Regions from separate parts of the Terrabacter sp. GCM10028922 genome, predicted to be linked through region 3. Evidence: predicted binding sites of a transcription regulator. Region 3 holds the regulator's gene; each other region holds the start of a gene.

Region 1 (5,063 bases), on a different contig from region 3:
GTGCGCCACCAGCACCGTGCGCTTGCCCTCGCGCAGGTCGTCGCCAGCCGGCTTGCCCGTGGCCTCGGGGTCGCCGAAGACCCCGAGCAGGTCGTCGCGCAGCTGGAACGCCTCGCCGAGGGCCAGACCGTAGTCGGACAGCGGAGGGAGGGACTCGTCGGGCGTGCCGCCGACGAGTGCGCCGATGAGGAGGGGGTGCTCGATGGTGTACTTCGCGCTCTTGAAGCGGATCACCTTGCGAGCCGAGGCGACCCGGGCGTCGAGGTCGAGACCGTCCCAGCCGCGGGCTGACTCGAGCAGGTCGAGGAACTGCCCGCCCATCAGCTGCGTGCGCATCGTGTCGAAGAGATGACGTCCGCGCGCCAGCTCCTCGGTGGGTAGCCCGCACGTCGCGTACAGCTCGTCGCACCACGTCAGGCACAGGTCGCCCGCCAGGATGGCCGTGCCCTCGCCGAACCGGTCGGCGTCGCCCGCCCAGCCACGCGCCTGGTGCAGGGCGGCGACCGCCCGGTGCGCGGACGGCATACCCCGGCGCGTGTCGCTGCGGTCCATGACGTCGTCGTGGAGCAGGGCAGCGCCCTGGAAGAACTCCATGCTTGCGGCGAGCCGCACGAGCGCCTCGGAGTCGGCGCCCCCGGCGGCGCGGTAGCCCCAGTAGAGGAAGCCGGCACGCAGGCCCTTGCCTCCCGACAGCAGGCCGGACACGGCCGAGACGAGCGGCGCCGTCTCGTCCCCGATCACCGCCAGCGACTGGGTGGCCCCGGCGATCTGCCCGTCGATCGCCTGCTGAACCCGACGGCGTAGCACGTCGAGGTCGGTGGGGGTCTGCACGGGGTCCTCCATCGAGTCGCGGGAATCGTGGTCAGCCTACGCGGCGCACAGGCCGCCCCGTGAACAGCCCACGCACCACGAGCGGGCTCGGCCTAGGGTGTCGGACATGGCACACGGCACGGCATCCTCCATGGCGCGGGCGGAGCGGTTCACCCGGTCCATCCCGGCGATGATCGAGGCCGACACTCCCACCTTCAGCTTCGAGTTCTTCCCGCCCAAGGACGACGCGTCCGAGGCGCAGCTCTGGGACGCCATCCGCCGGCTCGAGAAGGTCTCACCGAGCTTCGTGTCGATCACCTACGGCGCCGGAGGCAGCACCCGCGACCGCACGGTGCGCCTGACCCAGCGCGTGCTCGAAGCCACCTCGCTGACACCGATGGCGCACCTGACCTGCGTCGGGCACTCCGTGGCAGAGCTGCGCGGCATCGTCGGGTCGTACGCAGCCGCCGGGGTCCGCAACATCCTGGCCCTGCGCGGTGACCCCCAGGGCGGCCTCGGCCAGCCCTGGGTGGCGCACCCCGAGGGGCTCAACCACGCCGACGAGCTGGTCTCGCTCGTGCGCGGGCTCGGCGACTTCACCGTGGGTGTCGCGGCCTTCCCCGACGGGCACCCCGAGTCCGGCGACATCAGCGAGGATGCCGTGACGCTGATCCGCAAGGAACGGGCGGGTGCGCAGTTCGCGATCACGCAGATGGTCTTCGACGTCGACAACTACCTGCGGCTGCGCGACGAGCTCGCCCGCCGGGGCTCCGCCCTGCCGGTCGTGCCCGCGATCATGCCGATCACCAACGTGCGCCAGGTCGTGCGCATGGCCGAGCTCGCCGGCCAGCCGATGCCGACCGAGGTCACCGGCCGGCTCGGGCGTCACGGCGACGACGCGGACGGTGTCCGCGCCGAAGGCATGGCGATCGCCACGGAGTCCTCGCGCCGGCTGCTCGACGAGGGCGCGCCGGGCATCCACTTCATCACGATGAACCGCTCGTCGGCGACGCTCGAGGTCTTCGGCAACCTCTGACGCCGCTCGGGCTCCCTGAGCCGCGTGGGCGTCAGGTCTCCTGGTCGAAGGGGCGTTCCGGACGCTCCGCGCCGCGTGGGGCCGCCGGCGGGTCGACCCCCGTGTCGCGACCCAGGCGTGCGCGCCCTGGGGGCGTTGCGATGCCCACCCGCTCGCCCCAGGCGTCGTAGCGCCGCTTGTAGCGCCGGATGCGGCTCGCCAGCTTGTAGACGAGGAAGGCGCCCAGGGCGAGCAGCAGCAGTGCGATCGTCGCGGCCCACCAGGGGTGTGCGATGGCCAGCGCCGTGACGCCGGTGACGGTGACGTCCTCGGTCGTGCTGACGAGGACGTTGCTGGCCGGCTCCGGCGAGGTGTTGACCGCCGCGCGGATCCCGGCCTTGATGCCGTGCGAGATGAGGGCGGTGACACCACCCGTCGCCGCCCCGATGGCGGCGTCGAGGCCCGCGGTCTCATGGCCGATGAGGTAGCCGATCGTGGCGCCCACGGCCGGCCGCACGACGGTGTGGACCGAGTCCCACACCGAGTCGATGTAGGGGATCTTGTCGGCGAGCATCTCGATCGCGAAGAGGATCCCGGCCCCGACGAGCACGTCGGTGCGAGCCAGGGCGTCGGGGACCTGGCCGAGGGCGAAGATCTTGTCGGCGAGCCCGAGGACGAGCACGACCGCGTACGCGTTGATTCCGCTGCCCCACCCGGTGGTGAAGGCCATGGGGATGAGCTCGGCGCCCACGACACTCCTTCGGTCGCGCGCCGGTCGCGGGTGCGCCGGTGCGTCTGCTGCCGGCCGGACGGCCGGGCACAGGTCCAACGCTTCTGACGCTCCCGCATTCCCGGGGCCGGTGCAACGGGGCGCGCCCGGCGCGCCCGCAGGCCTCTGGGCAGCGGAACGGGTCCGATCCGTGAGCGGACGGGACCCCTGCACCCCTCCGTTCGCGGACCGAACCCGCAGCCCCAACTCTGCCGAGGGCTCGGGCGGCCGGGCCTGAGCACCGGTACTCAGGTTCGCCGGGTCGGGGAGGTCGGGGAGGTCGGGGAGGTCGGGGAGGTCGGGGAGGTCGGGGACGGGATGGGACGGGTGGCCGTCAGGTCGGTCCCGGACCGTCTTGACAGGCTGTCGGCGGCAGGGGTTAGGCTTTGAGCATCGAACAAGTGTTCGAATGTTGGTCCAGTTCAGCTCAGTCGTCGGTTGGTGTCGGGCTGCTCGTGTGGGGCGCGAGTGGTCTGGGTCGTGATGTCCGGCCTCGACGTGTCCGAGGGAGACGTGTCGTGGTGCGTAGGTTCAGTGACTCCGTGCAGGTGAGACTGCAGGAGGGGGAGCAGCCCGCCGCCGGGCCGCCTCCCGAGGCGTTCATCTGGCGCGGCCGGCTCTATGTCGTGCGTGGCGTCCTCGCCCAGTGGCGCGAGCGGCGGGCCTGGTGGCACGACGCGCTCGACGCCGACGAGGCGCAGGTGCGCCCCGGCGAGACGCTCGTCGCGGCCGCGAGCGAGCAGCACGTCTGGAGGGTCGAGGCGAGCCCGGGGTGGTCCTTCGCGCCCGGGGTCTACGACCTCGCCCACGACGAGTCCTCACGCGGCGACCGGTGGTCGCTCGTGCGGGTCGCCGACTGACGCCGGAGAAGAGAGGAGACCACCGTGACCGCCGCCCACCTGCGTCGTCCACCCGTCTCGGTCGCCGTGCTCGACCTGCTCGAGCGGGGGCGTGCCACGCTCGAGACCGCGTGCCGCACGAGCGACGCGTCGGAGCGCTACCGCGACGCCCACCTCGGTGCCCTGCGGGCTGCCGCGGCCCTCGTCGCGGCTCGCACCGTCCCGTCCCCGCGCTCCCGGCCGCGCAGCGTCTGGCAGGTGCTCCCCGGCGTCGCGCCCGAGCTGGGGGAGTGGGCCGCCTTCTTCGCGGCGTGCTCGGCCCACAGGTCGGTCGTCGACCGTGGTGGCCACATCAGCGCCCGCGAGGCCGACGACCTGCTGCGCCAGGCCGAGATGTTCCTCGAGATCGTCCAGGACCAGCTCGGCGTGCCGCTGACGATCCCGCTGCCGCAGTCGATCACCCCCGTCTCGAGGAGTCGGGCGAGCGGGGGCTGAGCAGTATGACGACCGCTTCTTCCACGCCTGGCGGCGAGGGCTTCGTGCACCTGCACGTCGCCTCCGGATACTCCATGCGCTACGGCACGGCAAAGCCGCACCAGCTCGTCGAGCGGGCGGCAGCCTTCGGGCAGCCCGCGCTCGCCCTCACCGACCGCGACGGGCTCTACGGTGCAGTGAAGTTCGTCCGGTCCTGCATGGAGCACGACGTCGCTCCGGTTCTCGGCGTCGACCTCGCCCTCGACCCCGAGCACCCCGAACGACCCCGGGGGCGCATCCGCACCCCGGTGCGCGGAGGCGCGCTCGTCGACCCGCGGCTGCCGCGCGTCACCGTGCTGGCCCGCGGCAGCACCGCCGACCTGGCCCCCGGTGAGGGGTGGGCGGCGCTCTGCCGTCTCGTCACCGCGACCCACCTGCGCGGCGAGCGCGGCAACCCGGTGACGACCGCGAGCCTCGTCGCGGAGCACGCGCGCCCGCGCACCGACCCGGCTCCCGAGGGCTCGACGGGCAGCTCAGGGAGCTCCGGGAGCGAGGCTGGGCCCGCCCGGCTCGTCGTGCTCCTCGGACCCGACTCCGACGTGGGCCGCGCCGTCCTCGCCAAGCGACGCGACCGGGCGCGGGCCGCGCTCGAGCGGTGGGTCGCGCTGCTTCCGCGCGGGGGCGTCGTCGTCGAGGTCGTCTGCCACGGCGGGCCCGAGCACCTGCCCGGCAGCCTCGGGCAGGCCGGGCGCATGCTCGCTCTCGCGCGCGAGGCCGGCGTGCCGAGCATCATCACCGCCGCGGTGCGCCACGTCGACCCGCAGGACGCCGCGGTCGTCGACGTCCTCGACGCGGCGCGCCGGCTCGTCGCGCTCGACGAGCGCCACCTCGACCGCGTCACGACGGCCGGGCACCTCTCGCCCACCCCGCTCATGCACGCGCTCGCGCTCGACGTCGTGCAGGTCTCGGGCCCCGGCCTCGTCGGCGGCGGGCCGCTCGCCCGCGAGCAGGCGCGTGAGCTGCTCGCCCGCACCACGGCCCTCGCGACCCAGTGCATCCAGGACCCGCGAGCCGACCTCGGCATCGGCTCGGTGCACCTGCCCGAGCCCGGTGTGCTCGGCATCCGCCCCGGCACCAACCCGCACCACGTCCTCGC
Region 2 (5,063 bases), on a different contig from region 3:
CTTGATCGTCTTCTCGTCGACCGAGCCGGGTCGAAGCCGGCCGTCCTTGACGTCGTGGGCGATCCGCTGGACGGCGTCGGCGATCTCGGCGCGGCCGCCGTAGTTGACGCAGAAGTAGAGGGTGAGCCCCGTGTTGTGCTTCGTCAGCTCCTGGGCGATCTCGAGCTCCTTGATGACGGAGCGCCAGAGCCGGGGCGCGCGACCGACCCAGCGCATGCGCACGCCCCACTCGTGGAGCTGGTCGCGACGGCGTCTGATGACGTCGCGGTTGAAGCCCATGAGGAAGCGCACCTCGTCGGGCGACCGGCGCCAGTTCTCGGTCGAGAACGCGTACGCCGACAGGTGGGTCACCCCGACCTCGATCGCCCCCGCCACGACATCGAGCAGCGACGCCTCGCCTGCCTCGTGGCCCTTGGTCCGCGGCAGGCCGCGGGCGTTGGCCCACCGACCGTTGCCGTCCATGACGATCGCCACGTGCTTCGGCAGGAGGTCGGCCGGGATCGACGGCGCTGTGGCTCCGGACGGGTGCGGGAAGGGCAGGACGGTCATGGGTCTCCGTTGGATGGTGAGCTCGCTTGTGGCTCAGGCACGCTCGACAAGGCGCAACGACCGCAGCCCACGCTCGATGTGCCACTGGAGGAAGGCCGAGACGAGGCCGTTGCCCTGTCTGCGATGTCGCTCGTCGCTCGCGTCGGCAACCTCCCAGTCGCCGGTGAGCAGCGAGGCGAGCAGCTCGAAGGTCTCGGGGGCGGGCGCGCTCGAACCGGGCGGACGGCATACGGAGCAGACGGCGCCACCGGACTGCACGTTGAACGCCCGGTGCGGGCCCGGCGCCCCGCAGCGCGCGCAGTCGACGAAGCTGGGCGCCCACCCCGCGACGGCGAGCGAGCGGAGCAGGTACGCGTCGAGGACGAGCCCCGGGTCGTGCGCCCGCTCGGCGAGCGAGCGCAGGGCGCCGCCGAGGAGGAGGTACTGCTGGGTCTGCGGCTCGTGCTCCTCGGTCAGCTGGAGCGCGGTCTCGAGCATCGAGGTCGCACAGGTGTAGGCCGTGTAGTTGCGGGCGATCGCATCGCCGTAGGGTGCCAGCGTCTCGGCCTGGGTGACAGTGTCGAGGTTGCGGCCCTCGTAGCACTGGACGTCGACGATCATCCCCGGCTCGAGCCTCGAGCCGAAGCGCGACTTCGTCCGCCGGACACCTTTGGCGACGGCGCGGACCCGGCCGCGCGTGCGCGTGAGCATCGTGATGATGCGGTCGGCCTCACCCAGCTTGTGGGTGCGCAGGACGATCGCCTCGTCACGGTAAAGGGGCATGGGGCCATTCTCCACCGCGCGCACGGCCAGACCGCACCGCACGCGCCGCCCACGCGAAGTCGGCTTCGGCACCTTCACGCCGAGTCGAACACGCGTTCGAGGTCTGGGTTATCGTGGATGCATGGACCTCAACCTGCAGGGGTCGCTGCTCGACCTCACCGACGAGATGACACTGCGCGACGTCGGCACCGGCATGACCCGTCACCAGCTCGGTCGCGGGGCGTGGGTCGACGTGCGACCCGGCTGGCTCGCCACCGGCGACGAGCTGTTCACCGTGCTCCTGCGCGACGTGCCATGGCACGCGGAGCGGCGGCAGATGTACGACTCGGTGGTGGACGTGCCGCGTCTCACGAAGTTCTACGCCGCTGGGGAGCAGCTGCCCCACCCGATCCTCGTCGAGGCGCGCGACGCGCTGAGCCGCCACTACGCCGCCGAGCTCGGCGAACCGTTCGTGACCGCCGGCCTGTGCCTCTACCGGGACGGACGCGACAGCGTCGCCTGGCACGGCGACCGCATCGGCCGCTCGCGCGACAGCGACACGATGGTGGCCATCCTCTCGCTCGGGTCGGCCCGCACCCTGGCCCTGCGCCCGCGCGACGGCGGCGCCATCCCCGGGTCGAGCACAAAGAGCTTGCGGTATCCCCTCGGACATGGTGACCTCGTCGTGATGGGCGGCTCGTGCCAGCGGACGTGGGACCATTCGGTCCCGAAGACGTCAGAGCCGATGGGGCCGCGCATCTCCGTGCAGTTCCGTGTCGCCGGCGTCCGCTGACAGGAGATCCCGTATGCCGTCCAGCCGCTCAGGTGGCCAGCTCCCCTTCCTCGACCACCTCGCGGCCGACTCGGCCCGGTTCCGGGAGGTGCTGGCCACCGCCCCCGCCGGCGACCGAGTGCCCACCTGTCCCGACTGGGATGCCGACGACCTGCTGTGGCACCTCGGCGAGGTGCAGTGGTTCTGGGGCGAGATCGCCGAACGCGGGCTCACCGACCCGGCCGAGCTCGATGCGATGAACGCCGACCGTCCCGATCGACCGGTCGACCGCGCGGGTCTGCTCGAGTACTACGACCGCTCGAGCGAGCGCCTGCACCGCGTGCTGTCCGGGCTGCCGCCCGAGACGCCGTTGTGGATGTGGGCCGACGACAAGTCCGCCGGCTACATCCAGCGCCGGCAGGCGCACGAGGCGCTCATCCACCGGCTCGACGCCGAGCTCACGGTCGGCGACCGGAGCCCGATCGACTGCCGGCTCGCCGCCGACGGCGTGGACGAAGCGCTGCGCGTCATGCGCGGCTACGAGCCCGAACCGGGGCTGACCCACGAGGCGACCGGACCCGCCGTCACCATAGCCACGGTCGACGCCATGCATGCGTGGACCGTGACGCCGGTACGCATCACGGGCACCGACGAGGACGGTGACGAGATCGACGTGCAACGGTTCCTCGTCAGCGACGGGCCTGACGCGGATGCAGCCGCTGAGATCTGCGGCTCGGCTGCAGACCTCGACTGCTGGCTCTGGAACCGCCCGGTCGAGGGCGACATCACCCGAGACGGCGACGCTGCCGCCCTGGCCGCCGTCGACGCCGTGCTCGGCGGCTCGATCGACTGACGTGATGCGGCGGTGGCACCCGTGGTGCGCGCGGCCACGGCGGAGGTGCGCCGTTCCGGCAAAGGGCCGTGGTGCACGACGCACCCGTGAGGCGGATGCGCACTCCTGATGCCACCCGGCATCTTCGCTGTGGCGGCGTCAGCGGACCCGTCGGCCCGCGAGGCGCGGGATCGAGCCGTGCACCGTCGCGGCGAGGGCCACGACGAGCGGCACGAAGGCGAAGAGGTAGCGCGAGCGACCCTGCAGCACGAGCGTGAAGGCGGCGATGCCGAGCACCGACAGGGCGAGGAGCAACGTCTCGCGGCGATAGGGAGCCCGGAGCAGACCGATGCCGGCCACCAGCAGCAGGGCCAGCCAGAGGGCCTGCGTCAGGTCGGCCCTCAACGCGTAGCCCGTGCCGTGGAAGCCGTTGACCTCGTGGACGATGCCCGTGACTCCGGTGGCCGGTGCCAACGTCCCCGGCAGCGAGTCGGGCCCCTCTCCCCAGGCCCAGAACATCCCGTCGCCCCAGTTCCAGGCGGCCTTGCTGCCGTAGAACGCGAGCGTGCCGCCGAGACCGCGCTCGGCCCACCGGTCGCCGAGGAAGTCCACGGCATACGCCCGCATCTCGTCGGGTGTGCGCCCGGCAAGGGCGTCGACCATCTCGCGCGAGTACGCCCCGTAGTTGACGACTCCGGTGGGCGAGCGTTGCTCGTCGGCACCGAGCGCGACCCACCAGACGACCGGCGGTGTGACATCGGGGTCGATGCGTGTCTGGTCGACGCCTGAGACCCAGGTCGCGGCGACGGACAGGGCGGTCCCGAGGCCGACGAACACGACCATCGACGCGGCGCACGCCGCGATCACCCGCGCCCGCCGCGCGGGCGCCAGGTCGTGGTCGAAGATGCCGATGACCGCGGTCAGGACCACCGCGATGACGATGACGACGGGGGTCGTCTTGATGGCGTAGCCGACCGAGAGCGCCGCCACCGCGAGCACCCACAGCACGACCCTGCCCCTACGCGGCCCCGGGGCGAGCGCCGTGACGGCCAGCGCGACTCCGCCCACGACGAACGGCATCGCGTAGAAGTCGGTGTACGGCACCGCGAGCCACGGGCTCGTGCCGACGAGCAGGAGTGTCGCGAGCTGCGCAACCATGGAGGCACCTCGCCCTGCCATCCGCACGACGAGGAGGTGGACGGCATACAGGGTCACCCCGACGCAGATGCCGTTGAGCGGGATGAGGACGGCGTCCGGCGCCAGCGAGAAGCCTTGTGCCACAGCGACACCCGTGCGGTCGATGGCGAGGAGGGGCAGGTTGTTCGGGTAGAGGGAGAGGTAGTCGTAGTCCGCGGATCCCAACGGACGACCGCTCTGCAGGGAACGCGCCAGGTCCATGACGACACGGGCGTCCCAGCCGTAGCGGTAGCGGGTCATCAGGCCGATGAACGTCGCGACCACTCCCCCGCCGACGGCCACGACGACCGGCACCCAGCGGCCCTTCGCCCACTGCGGAACCCGCACGACTGCGACGAGCAGCACGAGTGCCGCGCAGACCGGCACGACCACCTGCCAACGGTGCCCGACGTTGACGGGGCGCGGCGCGACCAGGCAGACGACCGCGACGGCGACGAGCGAGACCCCGGCCAGTCTGAGCAGGGCTCGACCGACCGGGGACTCCATGGCGCCTGACGCTACCTCACGGGTGGAGGGGTCATCCGGGGCGTCCGGTCAGGCGTCGCGCTCGGCCCGGTTGACGGCCGACACGATCGCCTTGATCGATGCCGTGACGATGGACGGGTCGACACCGACGCCCCAGAGGACGCGCTCGCCGACCGCGCACTCGACGTACGCCGCGGCGCGGGCGTCGCCACCAGCGGACAGCGCGTGCTCGGCATAGTCGAGCACTCGCACGTCCGGCGTGCCCTCGATCGTCGACAGTGCGTCGACGAAGGCCGCGATCGGACCGTTGCCGGTGCCCGTGACCGTGACGGGCTCCCCGCCGTCGGTGACGGTGGCCTCGATGGTGCTCGAGCCGTCCACTGTCGAGTCGGTGACGACGTTGACGAGCGCGAAGCGGCCCCAGACCTTCTCGGGGTTCGGGAGGTACTCGTCCTGGAACCTCGCCCACAGCTCGGCAGGGGCCACCTCGCCACCGTCCTGGTCGAC
Region 3 (5,063 bases):
CGCGCAGCGTCCGGGTGTCGACGTCGAATCTCATCCCTGCTCCCTTCCCGAGGTCAGCAACGCTAGGTCGGCGCGGGAACCGGGGACGGGGCTCATCCACAGGCCCACCCAGTCACCGGGCGCGGCAGCCACTCGAACAGGGGACAGCAGAACGCCGCACCCCCTCCTCAGGGGTGCGGCGTCCGGGCGCGAGCGGCGGGGTCGAAGCGCCGCCGACGCCAGCCGCTGAAGGTGGAGCCAACGCGGCCGATCGGGAGGGGCGACCTGGCTGCAGCCGGGTGGACGGCATATGGCCTCGGTCGGGCCCAGGTGAGCTCGTGGCTCGGGGTTCAGCGCGTCGGGATGACGATTCGCTGGCCGGTGTGGATCTGGGTCGTGCTCAGGGCGTTGGCTATCTGGAGCTCCACGACGCCGTCGCTGATCGGCAGACCGGGCAGCTCGCGGGCTGCGATACCGGACAGCGTCTGCCCGGACTCCACCGTGACGACACGCGGCTCGCCAGAGGCGGAGGCGATCTGGCCGGCGAGACCCACGGCCAGAACCGAGACGACGACAGCAACGAGCAGGGCGACGACGAGCCGGCCGAAGCGGGTCAACCGGACCGGCGGCTGGGCGGACCCGGCCGCACCTGCCTCACGCACCGCCCATCGATCCCCCGCCTTGCCGATCGCGCGGACCGCTTCGCGCCCGGTGGGCAGGGAGACGAGGTTGGGTCGACCGGCTGGTCGTGGCCTCATGGCCTCCCGCGGGTGCGGCTGGCGAACGGCCTCGAGCACGATGGCGCTCATGGTGACCTCCCCTTGCTCCTGATCGGACGAACATGTGTTCGATAGAACGCTTGTACGAGTTGTAGCACGTATGTTCGATGAAGTCGAGACACGCATCGAACACGTGTTTGGCAACTGTGTTCGAACTGCGTAGTCTTTCCTCACACCACGAACCTCACCAGCCACCACTGACACTGGCCCCACACCGGGCGGGCAGGAGGGGGTCTGAGGAGCCGACGAAGGGGACACCATGGGCGTGACCGAGCTTCCCGACCGCGACAGCGGCGACGGCCTGACGGTGCGTCAGCGCCGCGTGCTCGAGGTGATCCGCAACTCCGTCGATCGTCGCGGCTACCCGCCGAGCATGCGTGAGATCGGCGACGCGGTCGGGCTGGCGAGCCCGTCGAGCGTGTCCCACCAGCTCAACGCGCTCGTGGCCAAGGGCTACCTGCGGCGCGACCCCAACCGTCCCCGCGCCCTCGAGGTCGTCTCCCCCGACGCGAAGGCCGAGGAGCTCGGCTACCGTGGCGGCGCCGTGACTCCGCCACGCCCCCGTGGCGACCACTACGACACCGAGACCGACTCTGGCGACGCCCGTCCCGAGGCCTCCTACGTCCCGGTCCTGGGTCAGATCGCCGCCGGCGTGCCCATCACGGCCGAGGAGGTCGTCGAGGACGTCTTCCCGCTGCCCAAGCAGCTCGTCGGCGAGGGCGACCTCTTCCTCCTCAAGGTCAACGGCGACTCCATGGTCGACGCGGCCATCTGCGACGGAGACTGGGTCGTCGTGCGCCAGCAGCAGCACGCCGAGAACGGTGACGTCGTCGCAGCCATGCTCGACAACGAGGCGACGGTCAAGACGTTCAAGCGCAAGGACGGCCACGTGTGGCTCATGCCGCACAACTCGGACTTCTCCCCGATCGACGGTGACGACGCGACCATCCTCGGCAAGGTCACCGCCGTGCTGCGCCGCATCTGAGCACCCGCCCCGCCCGACCCGGCCCGCGCGTCACGACAGTGGTGGCTCGTCCCCGAGTGCGCCGAGCCACCACGTCCCGGCGTCGCCGTAATCGGCGAGCTCCGGCGGGGTGAGCGTCGCGGTGACGCGCAGCCACGACTCGGCGCGCAGAAGACGCCCGAGATGCAGCGCCGCCGGTAGTGCCGCGCGAAGCTGCGTCCCGGGCACGACGTCGCCCCAGACCTCGAGGCCGGCGTCGGCGACCCGCCGCAGCCGCGCGTCGTCAGGTGCCGTTTCCAGGCGATGGAGCAGCACGTTGAGCGGGATGAAGAGGGCCGAGAGCGGATGGGCGAGCACGGAGTCGCCGAAGTCGAAGAAGCGCATTCCGCCCGGCGTCGCGAAGACGTTGTTGGCATGCAAGTCGTTGTGCACGAGGTTCTCGCCCAGCCCCAGCGCGTCGAGGTCCGCGGCCCACCCCGCACGTCGGGCAGCAGTCACCGGAGCCGGTCTGCGACCTCCTGCGTCATCCGCCGAGGGTCGCTGTCGGGCAGCGCCTCGAGCGAGGCGACGCGCGCCCGGACGTATGCCGTGGCCTCCGCCGGGCGCATCACCGACACGCCCGCACCGACGAGGTCGGCCTCATGACCGACCAGCTCGCGCTGGAGGTGCATCGCCTCGGCGGCGACCCGGCACCAGGCGTCCAGGTCGTCGCCGGCGACCGTCTCGGCGAAGACCGGTCCCTGGTCGGGCACGAGGTGCAGCCCGCGCTCGGTATCGGCCGCCGCCACCGGCACGACACGGTCAGGGGCGATGGCGTCGAGCACGACGAGCAGGGCCGCCTCGAACGCCTGGTGCGGGCAGTTCTGCTTGATCCAGTACCTCGACCGGTCGGCGGCGGTCGCCCGCCACAGCGTCGACCACGGCCGCTGGTGCACCGCCTCGATCGCGACGAGCCCCGTCCCCATGTCGTCGAGAGCGTGGACCACCCAGGCGCGCAGCTCCGCCTCGAACGCGTCGGAGGTCCACCGCACCGACGGGCCGGGGCCACCCTCCGGGAGGGCCGCGTACCACGGCGGCTCGGTGCTCGGCTCGTCAGTGACCGGCTTGTCAGTGGCAGGCTTGTCAGTGGCAGGCTTGTCAGTGGCAGGCTCGTCAGTGGCCGAGGGCACCGCGCAGCTCCACGAGGGTCGGGCCGAGGGGCGCGTGCAGGCGCAGCGTCGCCTCGGTGTCGCCGCGCGTGGCCGACCGGGTGACGATCGCGACGGGGACTCCGTGCTGGTGCGCACGGCGCACGAAACGATAGCCGCTCATGACTGACAGCGAGGATCCGAGGACGAGCAGGGCCCCGGCGGCCTCGACGATGCCGAAGCACCGGTCGACGAGGGCCTTGGGCACTGACTCGCCGAAGAAGACGACGTCGGGCTTGACCGTGTCGTTGCCACAGACGAGGCACCGGGGCGCGTGGAACGACTCGACGAGCGCGTCGGCGAGGACGATGTCGCCGTCCGGGCGCACCTGCTCGCCCCACTGGGACCCGACGGCGGCGGCGGCCCGCGAGAAGCGTTCCATGAACCCGGGGTTGGCCTCGGTCATCCTCTCGTGCAAACCGATTCGTGATGTGACCTCGCCGCACACGAGGCACACGGCCTGCTCGAGGGAGCCGTGCAGCTCGACGACGTCGGTCGCGCCGGACGCCTGGTGCAGGCCGTCGACGTTCTGCGTGATGATCGGCCCGACGTAGCCGGCCCGCTGCAGGTCCGTGACCACGCGGTGACCGATGTTGGGGGCCGCAGCGTTGAAACGCTGCCAGCCGATGTAGCTGCGTGCCCAGTAGCGCCGCCGGGCGTCGCTGGAACCGGCGAACTCGCCGAACGTCATCGGCTCGACCCGGCGCGTCCCGTCCGGGCCGCGGTAGTCGGGAATCCCCGACTCCGTCGAGAGGCCCGCACCGCTCAGCACGACGACGCCACCGGCGCTGACGAGGTCGACGAGGTCCTCGAAGCTGCCCAGGTCGTGCGTCTCGAGCGGTAGCGTGCGCGACGTCGACAGGCGGCTTGTGACTCCGGCGGCTCCGGTCGGCTGGTGCACCGGACCAGCCTACGACGGGGTCGAGCCATTCCTGACACGTCGAGTCCTTCAGCATTCCATAATCTGCGGTTATGATGGACGCATGATCGACGCTGCCGGCCTGCGGGTCATGAAGGCCATTGCCGACGAGGGAAGCTTCACGAGCGCGGCCAACGCCCTCGGCTTCACCCAGCCGGCCATCTCCCAGATGGTCCGCCGCCTCGAGCAGCGCACCGGCACGGTCCTCGTCGAGCGCTACGGCCGCCAGGTGCGACTCACCGAGGCCGGCCAGGTCCTCGCACGCCATGCCGTCGGCGTGCTCGCTGCGCTCGACGCCGCCGAAGAGGAGATCACCGCGATCGCCGGCCTGCGGGCCGGCCGGGTCCGCCTCCAGGCCTTCCCGAGCTCCTCGGCGACTCTCGTGCCCAAGACGCTCGCGATCCTCAAGGCGAAGCACCCCGACATCACCGTCACCTTCACCGAGGCCGAACCGCCCGAGTCGCTCGCAGCCCTGCGCAACGGGGACTGCGACGTCGCGGTCGCCTTCGCCTACGAGGGCGCCGACCTCGGCGAGCTCGAGGAGGACCTGTCGCTCCTCGTCACCCGTCGCCTCATGGACGACGAGGTACGCCTGGTGGTCCCCGGCGCCCACCCGCACGCCGGCGACGCCGCCGCCTCGCTCGCCGACTTCTCCGACGAGGAGTGGATCGCCGGGTGCCCGCGCTGTCGCGGCCACCTGCTCTCGCTCGCCGACCACGCAGGCTTCCGACCCAACGTCGCGTTCGAGACGGAGGACTACGTCGCGCAGCTCGGGCTCGTCACCGCCGGCCTCGGCGTCGCGCTCGTCCCCGACCTCATCCTCAACGCGGCCAAGCACGACGAGGTGGCGACGCTGCCTCTCTCCCCCGCCTCGCGCCGCCAGATCCTGGCCGTGACGACGCCCGACCTGCAGCGCGTTCCGGCGGTCGCGGCGGCCCTCGACGCCCTGTGCGAGGCCGCGGGCGCCGACCCGCGTACGTCCGCTGCGGAGCTCGTCGGCGCCAAGGCCTGACCGCCTTCGCCTGCGGGCGCACGCGGCGGGGCGCCACGAGCGTCCGACCGCCGGGCGGCATACGGTGTGCTCATGGGTGATGACTCGCGCGGTCCCCGACCTCCCACGCCCCACGCCGTGGCCGACGCGGCGGCCGGATCGTGACCCGGGTCGCTGTCGCGGCGACCGGCTCGGCCGCACTGGAGGCCGGCCTCGAGGCGGGCGCCGAGGGCGGCAACGCGGT
Region 4 (5,063 bases), on a different contig from region 3:
CAGTGGAGCAACAGCGTCGACGTCCTCGGAGACCCCCGCCGCCGTAGGCCCCGATGAGGACAGGGGTGACGACGGGTCAGGTGACGGCGCCGCGCTCGGCGAACTCGGGCCGCTCGAACTCGCGCCCGTCGAGGACCTCCTTGAGGTGCGTGGCGGCCCGCACCGCGTCGACGTGGGTGACGTAGAGCGGCGCGAAGCCGAGCCGGATGATGTCGGGCTCCCGGAAGTCGCCGATGACGCCGCGCGCGATGAGCGCCTGCACGACCGCGAAGGCCTGCGGGTGCCGCAACGACACCTGGGAGCCGCGGCGTTCGGGCTCACGGGGCGTCGCCAGCGCCACGTCGACGCCGAGCGAGTCGAGCGCCTCGATGAACATGCCCGTCACCGACAGCGACGCCGTCCGGACGTCAGCGGGGGAGAGGCCGTCGTATGCCGACAGCGCGGCTTCGAGGGCGAGCACCGACAGCAGGGGCGGGGTGCCGACGCGGGCGCGCGTGATGCCCGGCGCCGGCTCGTAGTCGGGGCGCATCTCGAAGGGACGCGCGTGCCCCTGCCATCCGGTCAGCGGCTGGTCGAAGTCGTCCTGGTGGCGTGACGCGACGTAGAGGAAGGCCGGCGCGCCGGGGCCGCCGTTGAGGTACTTGTAGCCGCAGCCGACGGCGAGGTCGGCACCACCGGCGTCGAGGTCGACCTCGATGACCCCGGCCGAGTGGCAGAGGTCCCAGCAGGCGAGGGCGCCGACGGCGTGGGCGGCCTCGGTGACGGCGCGCAGGTCCCAGAGCTCGCCGGTGCGGTAGTCCACGCTGGAGTAGGACGCGAGGGCGAGTTCGTCGCCGACCTCGGCGATGGCGCTGGCGGCGTCACGCGGGTGCACCCTGCGCACCTCGAGGCCGGCGAGGGCGGCGGCCGACTCGGTCATGTACAGGTCGGTGGGAAACGAGTCGGGGTCGGTCAGCACGACCCGCCGACCGGGGCGCAGCCGTCCGGCCCCGACGACGGCCTTGAAGAGGTTGACCGACGTGGAGTCGGTGACGACGACCTGTCCCGGTGCGGCGCCGACGAGCCGGCCCACGCGGTCGCCGACGCGCGTCTGCGCGCCCCACCAGTCCGCCTCGTTCCACGACCGGATGAGCCGCTCACCCCACTCGCGGCGCGTGACGTCGTCGACGACGGCGGGCACGGCGCTCGGCAGCGCTCCGAGGGAGTTGCCGTCGAGGTAGACGACGTCGTCGGGAAGCGTGAAGAGCTCTCGCGTGCCCCGCAGGGCGGAGGAGTCGTCCGCCTCCTGCGCACGGGCGGTCAGGGCGTCGTGGGTGTGCACGGTCGTCATGGCCGCAACGTATCCGGTGGTGTCGCGCCGATGTCAGGCCCCATCTCACCCGCGTCTCGCATCCGAGACGGTTCCCACGACCCGACCCGTGGTCCGCGCCTCGGCGCACGCGTTCTACGCTGACCCGGTGAGCACCAGCACCACCACCGGCCCCACGACGAGCCCCGGCACGGATCCAGTGACGCACCCAGCCACGGACCCCCGCGCGGGCACCTCTGCCGACGCGGGGGCCAAGCCGCTCATCGGGGTCCTCGCCGTCCAGGGTGACGTGCGTGAGCACCTCGCAGCGCTGACGGCGCTCGGGGCCGAGGCCGTCACGGTGCGCCGACCCGCGGAGGTCGAGGCGATCGACGGGCTCGTCATCCCCGGCGGCGAGTCCACCGTCATGGACAAGCTCGTGCGTGCCTTCGACCTGCGCGAGCCGCTGCTGCGGCGCATCGCGGAGGGCATGCCCGCCTTCGGCTCGTGCGCCGGCATGATCATGCTCGCCGACCGCATCGTCGACGCGCGCCCCGACCAGCAGACCCTCGGGGGCCTCGACGTCACCGTCCGCCGCAACGCATTCGGCCGCCAGGTGGACTCGTTCGAGCAGGACCTCGACTACGCGTGGTCAGACCGGTCCCGGCACGGCACCGTCCACGCCGTCTTCATCCGCGCGCCCTGGGTCGAGGAGGCCGGCCCCGGCGTCGAGGTCCTCGCGCGCGTGAGCGAGGGCGTGGCCGCCGGTAGGATCGTCGCGGTCCGGCAGGGCAACGTCATGGCCACGTCGTTCCACCCCGAGGTGAGCGGCGACCGCCGGATCCACGCCGAGTTCGTCTCGATCGTCAGAGAGCACCGACTCCAGCAGTCGGGCGCACGCCAGTCACCGGAACGCGAGGACACTGCATGAGCGGCCATTCCAAATGGGCCACCACGAAGCACAAGAAGGCTGCCATCGACGCCAAGCGCGGCAAGCTCTTCGCCAAGCTCATCAAGAACATCGAGGTCGCGGCCCGGCAGGGCGGCGGTGACCCGGCCGGCAACCCCACCCTCTACGACGCCATCCAGAAGGCCAAGAAGACCTCGGTCCCCAACGACAACATCGACCGCGCCGTCAAGCGCGGCTCGGGTGCCGAGGCCGGCGGCGCCGACTGGCAGACGATCATGTACGAGGGCTACGCGCCCAACGGCGTCGCGGTGCTGATCGAGTGCCTCACCGACAACCGCAACCGGGCCGCCGCCGAGGTGCGCACGGCGCTGACCCGCAACGGCGGCCAGCTCGCCGATCCCGGTTCGGTCTCGTACGTCTTCAACCGCAAGGGTGTCGTCATCGTGCCCAAGGACGCCGGCTCCGAGGACGACATCCTCGAGGTCGTGCTCGAGGCGGGCGCCGAGGAGGTCAACGACAACGGCGAGACGTGGGAGATCGTCTCCGAGGCCTCCGACTTCGTCGCCGTCCGCAAGGCCATCCAGGACGCCGGCATCGACTACGAGTCGGCCGAGGCCTCCTTCGTCCCGAACCTCCAGGTGCCGCTCGACCTCGACGGCGCCAAGAAGATGATCCGCGTCATCGAGGCGCTCGAGGACAGCGACGACGTGCAGAACGTCTTCGCCAACGGCGACATCCCCGACGACGTCCTGGCCCAGCTCGACGACGAGGAATGACGCCGGCCTGACGCCGACGACCCGCCACGGGCCACAGGGAGGCACGCCGGTGACCGGCGTGCCTCCCGTCGTTTCGGGGCAGCCCCGTTAGCGTTGTCCCGAACACCTGTTCGTATCGCCCCGCCGGCCACGACCCAGGAGGTATGCCGTGCGCGTCCTCGCGGTCGACCCCGGCCTGACCCGTTGCGGCGTGGGTGTCGTCGACGGCCTCCCCGGTCGACGGCTCTCGCTCGTCGAGGTCGGCGTCATCCGCACGCCGTCGGGCGACCCGACGCCGAAACGGCTCGTCGCCATCGAGGACGAGATGCGCACCTGGTTCGAGCGCCACCGCCCCGAGACGGTGGCCGTCGAACGCGTCTTCGCCGACACCAACATGTCGACCGTCATGGGCACCGCTCAGGTGACCGGAATCGTCATGATGCTCGCCGAGCGGCGCGGACTTCCCGTGGCCCTGCACACGCCCACCGAGGTCAAGGCGGCGGTGAGCGGCAGCGGGCGCGCCGACAAGGCCCAGGTCACGACGATGGTCACTCGGCTCCTCGGGCTCGACACGCCGCCTCGGCCGGCCGACGCCGCCGACGCCCTCGCCCTCGCGATCTGCCACGTCTGGCGCGGAGGCACCCAGAGCCGGCTCGAGCAGGCGCGCCTCGAGCAGCTCGCGCGCACCGGGAGCCGGGGCAGCGGCATACCCCGGCGCGTCCCGCCCAGCGCCGCCGCGCCCCGACGCACGGCGTCCGGTGCCACCCCGGTCCGCACCGCCCGACCCACCCGAAGCAACCCTGGAGCCCAGCCCCGATGATCGCCTCGCTCTCCGGCACCGTCCTCAAGGTCGGCCTCGACTCCGTCGTCGTCGGCGTCGGCGGAGTCGGCATGCTCGTCCACACGACGCCCGCCACGGCTGCGTCGGTGCGCACCGGGCAGCCCACCGAGCTCGCCACGAGCCTCGTCGTGCGCGAGGACTCCCTCACCCTCTACGGCTTCGCCACCGACGACGAGAAGCACGTCTTCGAGACGGTGCAGACGGTGTCCGGTGTCGGCCCGCGGCTCGCCCTCGCCGTGCTCGCCGTCCACTCGCCCGACGCGGTGCGCGTCGCCCTCGGCACGGGCGACATCGTCGCGCTGACGAAGGTGCCCGGCATCGGCAAGAAGGGCGCCGAGCGGATGGTTCTCGAGCTGAGGGACAAGCTCGGCGCGCTGCCCGGCTCGGCGGGCACGTCCGCGCCGGTGCGCCTCGACACGGGCGACGAGTGGCGCGAGCAGGTCCGCGAGGCGCTCGTGGGGCTCGGCTGGACGGTGCGGCAGTCCGACGACGCGCTCGACCGGATCGCGCCCCTTGCAGCCGACGGCGCGGGAGTCTCCGCACTGCTGCGCTCGGCCCTCCAGGAGCTCGGCCGATGAGCGTCGAGCGGCCCTGGGAGGTCGACGAGGCCGGCGCCCCCGAGGTGTGGGACGACGGCTCGTTCGACGCCACGGCGCGCATCGTCGACACGGGCAGCGACACCGAGGAACGTCAGGTCGAAGCCGCCCTGCGGCCCAAGCGGCTCGACGACTTCCCGGGCCAGACGCGCGTGCGCGACCAGCTGGGGCTCGTGCTCAAGGCGGCCAGGCGCCGCGGCTCCCCACCTGACCACGTCCTGCTCTCCGGGCCACCCGGACTCGGCAAGACGACCCTGGCGATGATCGTCGCGAGTGAGCTCGAGCAGCCGATCCGCATCACGTCCGGACCCGCCATCCAGCATGCCGGCGACCTCGCGTCGGTGCTCTCCTCGCTGGCCGAGGGAGAGGTCCTCTTCCTCGACGAGATCCACCGGATGTCGCGCTCGGCCGAGGAGATGCTCTACCTCGCCATGGAGGACTTCCGTGTCGACGTCATCATCGGCAAGGGTCCGGGCGCGACGGCGATCCCGCTCGAGCTGCCGCCCTTCACCGTGGTGGGCGCGACCACGCGGGCCGGCCTGCTGCCGGCGCCGCTGCGCGACCGGTTCGGCTTCACCGGTCACCTCGACTACTACGACGCGTCCGACCTCGTCACGATCCTGCACCGCTCGGCCCGGCTCCTCGGCCTCGAGGCCGACGACGACGGCATCCG

Evidence for each region. Region 3 encodes LexA, which represses DNA repair genes until DNA is damaged. Its sites were predicted from a motif close to TCGAACANNTGTTCGA; they were not measured.
Region 1: ACFQU3_RS03110 (DUF6504 family protein) is a predicted target of LexA. The motif match lies at 2,988-3,003, and genes of this name have one in related genera.
Region 2: ACFQU3_RS02025 (alpha-ketoglutarate-dependent dioxygenase AlkB) is a predicted target of LexA. The motif match lies at 1,396-1,411, and genes of this name have one in related genera.
Region 4: ruvC (crossover junction endodeoxyribonuclease RuvC) is a predicted target of LexA. The motif match lies at 3,073-3,088, and genes of this name have one in related genera.

What each region holds. Positions count from the first base shown of each region.
Region 1 is NZ_JBHTFG010000002.1:356,299-361,361, forward strand. It holds gene ACFQU3_RS03095 (polyprenyl synthetase family protein) at 1-843, opposite strand, end outside; gene ACFQU3_RS03100 (methylenetetrahydrofolate reductase) at 938-1,846, shown strand; gene ACFQU3_RS03105 (DUF4126 domain-containing protein) at 1,878-2,576, opposite strand; gene ACFQU3_RS03110 (DUF6504 family protein) at 3,116-3,454, shown strand; gene ACFQU3_RS03115 (SAV_6107 family HEPN domain-containing protein) at 3,479-3,928, shown strand; gene ACFQU3_RS03120 (DNA polymerase III subunit alpha) at 3,934-5,063, shown strand, end outside.
Region 2 is NZ_JBHTFG010000002.1:134,752-139,814, reverse strand. It holds gene ACFQU3_RS02035 (isoprenyl transferase) at 1-549, opposite strand, end outside; gene recO (DNA repair protein RecO) at 583-1,311, opposite strand; gene ACFQU3_RS02025 (alpha-ketoglutarate-dependent dioxygenase AlkB) at 1,433-2,083, shown strand; gene ACFQU3_RS02020 (maleylpyruvate isomerase family mycothiol-dependent enzyme) at 2,097-2,915, shown strand; gene ACFQU3_RS02015 (hypothetical protein) at 3,054-4,577, opposite strand; gene leuA (2-isopropylmalate synthase) at 4,626-5,063, opposite strand, start outside.
Region 3 is NZ_JBHTFG010000006.1:390,830-395,892, reverse strand. It holds gene ACFQU3_RS06725 (LysM peptidoglycan-binding domain-containing protein) at 330-788, opposite strand; gene lexA (transcriptional repressor LexA) at 1,018-1,743, shown strand; gene ACFQU3_RS06715 (phosphotransferase) at 1,774-2,307, opposite strand; gene ACFQU3_RS06710 (hypothetical protein) at 2,217-2,891, opposite strand; gene ACFQU3_RS06705 (Sir2 family NAD-dependent protein deacetylase) at 2,875-3,810, opposite strand; gene ACFQU3_RS06700 (LysR family transcriptional regulator) at 3,893-4,840, shown strand; gene ACFQU3_RS06695 (gamma-glutamyltransferase) at 4,981-5,063, shown strand, end outside.
Region 4 is NZ_JBHTFG010000001.1:61,512-66,574, forward strand. It holds gene ACFQU3_RS00270 (DUF4037 domain-containing protein) at 1-57, shown strand, start outside; gene kynU (kynureninase) at 77-1,330, opposite strand; gene pdxT (pyridoxal 5'-phosphate synthase glutaminase subunit PdxT) at 1,458-2,219, shown strand; gene ACFQU3_RS00285 (YebC/PmpR family DNA-binding transcriptional regulator) at 2,216-2,974, shown strand; gene ruvC (crossover junction endodeoxyribonuclease RuvC) at 3,123-3,773, shown strand; gene ruvA (Holliday junction branch migration protein RuvA) at 3,770-4,372, shown strand; gene ruvB (Holliday junction branch migration DNA helicase RuvB) at 4,369-5,063, shown strand, end outside.